Regions from separate parts of the Pseudoalteromonas sp. SCSIO 43088 genome, predicted to be linked through region 1. Evidence: predicted binding sites of a transcription regulator. Region 1 holds the regulator's gene; the other holds the start of a gene.
The links. The regulator NrdR, encoded in region 1, represses ribonucleotide reductase genes. The targets are predictions, from matches to a motif close to AAACACNANATNTNGTGTTT.

Region 1 (2,476 bases):
CTGCGAACACCCCAGCAAGGGTTGCACCCGCTTCGAGCCAAATATGATTAAATTGTAGTTCAGCAAGACGCTTTAAAACCGCCGATAAATCAACTTTATTGTTAATTGCTGGCACTACTTCGTGTTTTACAAAGTGAGGCCACTTGGTGTGATTATCAAGCGAAGTGGTAAAAATTATCACCGGGCTCTCGATGCTGAATAACGCAAGTTCAGGCGTTAACCTGTTTTGTGAGTCAATAATGATCCGGGTTGGTTGGCGCAAAGGCAACGAGGTTGGCATGGTAAATGGCAACTCATCAACACGGACATTAAGTTTGGCATTATCAGTAATAACGGTGTCTGCACCGGTTAAGATAGCACAGCTTTGCGCACGAAATGCTTGCACATCTTGGCGCGCCTTAGGGCCTGTTATCCATTTACTTCGGCCGTTATTTAGCGCAGTTTTACCATCTAAACTACATGCCATTTTACAAGTCACATATGGCAATCCAGATTCCATACGCTTTAAAAAACCTTTATTTAAATCGCGCGCTTGTTGTTCAAGTAAACCAGATGCAACGCTAATACCGGCGTCGGCTAAAATTTGTAGGCCGCGACCACTCACCGCAGGGTTTGGGTCAACCATAGCTGCAATGACCTTACTTACACCTGCTGCTTTTAAACCTTCGGCACAAGGTGGAGTGCGCCCATAATGACTACAAGGCTCTAAAGTCACATATGCAGTGGCGCCTTTCGCGTTGTCGCCAGCTACAGCCAAGGCATTCACTTCAGCATGGCCCTGCCCTGCTAATTGATGAAACCCTTCACCGACTATTTCGCCATCTTTAACCAAAACACAGCCAACATTCGGGTTTGGCGTCGTAGTAAAACGACCTTGTTTAGCAAGCTCAATGGCACGCGCCATATAAGCAGTATCAAGCTCTGTAAACGACATGATTAATCACCTAAACGAGCGATCTCTTCACCAAACTCGCGAATATCTTCAAATGAACGATAAACCGATGCAAAGCGCACATAGGCTACTTTGTCGAGTTTCTTTAGTGACTCCATGATGCATTCGCCAATTAAATGGCTAGAGATTTCACGCTCACCCGTAGCACGAAGTTGAGATTTAATGATGTTAACGACTTCGTCGACCTGCTCAGTGCTCACTGGGCGTTTCTCTAAAGCGCGATGCAAGCCATTCAGTAACTTGTCTTCATTGAATGGTTCACGGCTACCGTCTTGCTTGATGACTCTTGGCATCACAAGTTCAGCGCCCTCAAAGGTGGTAAAGCGCTCATGGCATTCGTTACATTCACGTCGACGTCTCACTTGGTGACCACCGCCAACTAGTCGAGAATCAATTACTTTAGTATCTTTTGCGGTGCAAAAAGGGCAATGCATAGGGTTCAACTTCCGTTTATAAAAAACAAAAAAAGGCCGCTTAGTAAGCGGCCTTTATAATAGCAAAAAACAACGCTATTGTTATCTTAATTACGGTTTAACTAGTAATTAAGCGTAAACTGGTAATTTTTTACAGATAGCTTTAACTTTCTCTTTTACTTCTGCTTGTACAGACTCATCGTTGATGTTGTCTAGTACGTCACAGATCCAGCCTGCAAGCTCTTTTGACTCAGCTTCTTTGAAACCACGGCGAGTAATAGCCGGAGAACCAATACGAAGACCAGACGTTACAAACGGTGAACGTGGGTCGTTTGGTACTGAGTTTTTGTTTACAGTGATGTTTGCGTTACCTAGTGCAGCGTCAGCATCTTTACCTGTGATATCTTTATCGATTAGGTCAAGAAGGAATAAGTGGTTGTCTGTTTTACCAGAAACAACTTTATAGCCACGCTCTTGCAGTACTTCAACCATTGCTTGTGCGTTCTTAACAACTTGCGCTTGGTACGCTTTGAATTCTGGTTGTAATGCTTCTTTGAAAGCAACCGCTTTAGCAGCGATGATGTGACATAAAGGACCACCTTGACCGCCAGGGAAAACAGCGCTGTTTAGCTTTTTGTAGATCTCTTCATCACCACATGCAGAAACGATTAGACCGCCACGAGGACCTGCTAATGTTTTGTGAGTTGTTGTTGTAACAACGTGTGCGTGAGGGATTGGGCTTGGGTATACACCAGCCGCGATAAGACCAGCAACGTGAGCCATATCTACGAATAAGTATGCACCTACTTTATCAGCGATTTCACGGAATTTAGCCCAGTCAACAACGCCTGAGTATGCAGAGAAACCAGCGATGATCATTTTTGGATTGTGCTCTAATGCAAGTGCTTCAACTTGAGCGTAATCAATTTCGCCTGTTTCGTCGTTTAGGCCGTATTGAATTGCATTGTACGTTTTACCTGAAAAGTTAACGTGTGAGCCGTGAGTTAAGTGACCACCATGAGCTAAGCTCATACCTAGTACTGTATCGTGCGGCTGAAGAAGAGCTTGGAAAACAGCTGCGTTTGCTTGTGAACCCGCATGTGGTTGAACG
Region 2 (2,476 bases), 1.1 Mb from region 1:
TTAACTGCTGTTTGGAAGTGCTTATAAAAAGGAATACAACCTGTGTGGTACGCTTCGCCGTTACGAATAGGGCTACCAAGGGCACGGATGCGACCGGCATTAATACCAATACCTGCACGTTGCGAAACGTATTTAACAATCGCAGACGATGTTGCATTAATAGAATCTAGGCTATCACCACATTCAATAAGTACACATGAGCTGAACTGACGTGTAGGGGTACGTACACCTGCCATAATAGGTGTAGGTAATGAAATTTTGAATGTAGATACTGCATCATAAAAACGCTTGATATAATCAAGGCGTGTCTCTTTTGGATAATCAGAGAATAAGCTTGCAGCAACTAAGATATATAAAAACTGTGCACTTTCGTAGATTTCACCAGTAACACGGTTTTGAACTAAATACTTACCTTCAAGTTGCTTTACAGCAGCGTAGCTGAAGTTTAAGTCACGGTTGTGATCGATGTAAGCATCTAACTCGTCAATTTCTTGCTCGGTATAATCAACAAGCAGGTGTTGATCATAACGCTTGTCTTCAACTAATTTCGTGATGTGATCGTATAAACGTGGTGGCTCAAATTGACCGTACGCTTTTTTACGTAAATGGAATACAGCTAAGCGAGCAGCTAGGTATTGGTAATCAGGCGTATCTTTAGAGATCTGATCAGCTGCAGCTTTGATGATTGTTTCATGAATGTCATCGGTACGAATGCCGTCGTAAAATTGAATATGTGATTTTAATTCAACTTGTGAGACAGACACATTCTCTAGACCTTCTGCGGCCCAAGCGATCACGCGATGGATCTTATCTAGATCAAGTGACTCTTTACGGCCGTCACGTTTGCTTACAGATAGCTGTTGGTTCATAGTTTTGCCTGTATTCCTTGGGAAATTATAGTTGTAAAGACAAAGGTATTCTTTATGTAATTATTATTATTAAACGCCAGGGTGATCTAATTGAATAACATTTAGCCACAATATCTGGTGTTGTTTAAATTGCAGATCACAAGATAGTGTGGTCTGCGCTGTTTTGCAAGGGATAGAATTGCCCCATTTTGTGGATAACTATTGGATAAACGCATTGTGTTAGTGACCATTAACCTTTGAACATTCATAGACGACGAAATTTGTAGAAATCAACAAAAGATCCAGAAAATTTACCGTTTTTAAAAATAAATTTTGACTGATTTTTTTATCATCAATGAATGCTCAAAAGTAAATCAAATCACAATATATGGTGTTTCAGTTATCAAATAACACTATATATGGTTAAAACCATCAATCGGCGTTTGCCAATTGAAATCCGCTTGCCAGCCAAGTGCAGCGTCTACACTGGGTATATAACCCCATAACGCTGTTGCGCTGTACATATTGGCCGCTTTTGCAGCTTGAATATCACGTTCAGCATCACCGATATACAAACAACGGCTCGGATCAACGTCTAAGATCTCAGCGGTGTGTAGTAGTGGATCCGGTGATGGTTTTGACACAGCTAATGTATCGCCACTCACAACCGCTTTTGCATCACGCAAAGAGGGAATAGCTTGCACTAAGGGCTCAGTTAAAAAGCCGGGCTTATTAGTCATAATGCCCCACTTAATATTGTTTTGCTCAAGTGCAATTAAAAGCTGTTCTATGCCATTGAAACATTTACTGTGCACAGCAATATCTTCGGCATAGTAATCCAGAAGCTGTTGGCGTAAAGCGAGTTGTTCAAGTTCAGGCCATTTATCACCAAAGCCCACTTCTAATAATGCATTTGCACCGTTAGAAGCAGCAGGGCGATAAACATGCTCAGCAACAGGCGCCACATTGGCGTCTGCTAACACTCGGTTTAATGCACCACCTAAGTCATCAGCGGTATCGAGTAGTGTGCCATCTAAATCAAAGATAAACGCATCAAAATCGATAGAGGGTGCTTGCACACCACTCATCAGGCTAGTTTCTCAAAGTGCAGGATGTAATTAACACTTACATCATCATTTAAGCTGTACTGCTTAGAAAACGGGTTATAATGAAGGCCGGTACTGGCGCGTACTTTTAATCCCGCTTCTTCTGCCCATGCAATAAGCTGTGCAGGTTTGATAAACTTTTTATGGTCATGTGTACCTTCAGGGACCATTTTTAAAAGCTTTTCAGCACCGACAATAGCAAACAAATAAGCTTTTGGTGTTTTATTTAATGTTGAAAAGAATACATCGGCGCCCGGTTTAGCAAGCTCAGCGACAGCACGAATAATAGAAGCAGGGTCAGGAACATGCTCAAGCATTTCCATACAAGTCACTACATCAAAGCGAGCAGGGTGCTCAGCAGCAAATTGCTCTGCAGGTACTTTTATATAATCAACAGGTACGCCTGTTTCTAAACTATGTAACTTAGCAACGGTAAGTGGCTCTTGACCCATATCGATGCCGGTTACTTTAGCGCCCATACGCGCCATACTTTCACTTAAGATGCCGCCACCACAGCCAACA

Region 2: a site for NrdR is predicted at 973-992, ahead of nrdA (class 1a ribonucleoside-diphosphate reductase subunit alpha). Genes of this name have one in related genera too.

Annotation. Positions count from the first base shown of each region.
Region 1 covers NZ_CP072675.1:914,270-916,745, reverse strand. The annotation lists gene ribD (bifunctional diaminohydroxyphosphoribosylaminopyrimidine deaminase/5-amino-6-(5-phosphoribosylamino)uracil reductase RibD) at 1-934, opposite strand, end outside; gene nrdR (transcriptional regulator NrdR) at 937-1,386, opposite strand; gene glyA (serine hydroxymethyltransferase) at 1,495-2,476, opposite strand, start outside.
Region 2 covers NZ_CP072675.1:2,056,352-2,058,827, reverse strand. The annotation lists gene nrdA (class 1a ribonucleoside-diphosphate reductase subunit alpha) at 1-869, opposite strand, end outside; gene J8Z28_RS09595 (HAD family hydrolase) at 1,262-1,936, opposite strand; gene ubiG (bifunctional 2-polyprenyl-6-hydroxyphenol methylase/3-demethylubiquinol 3-O-methyltransferase UbiG) at 1,936-2,476, opposite strand, start outside.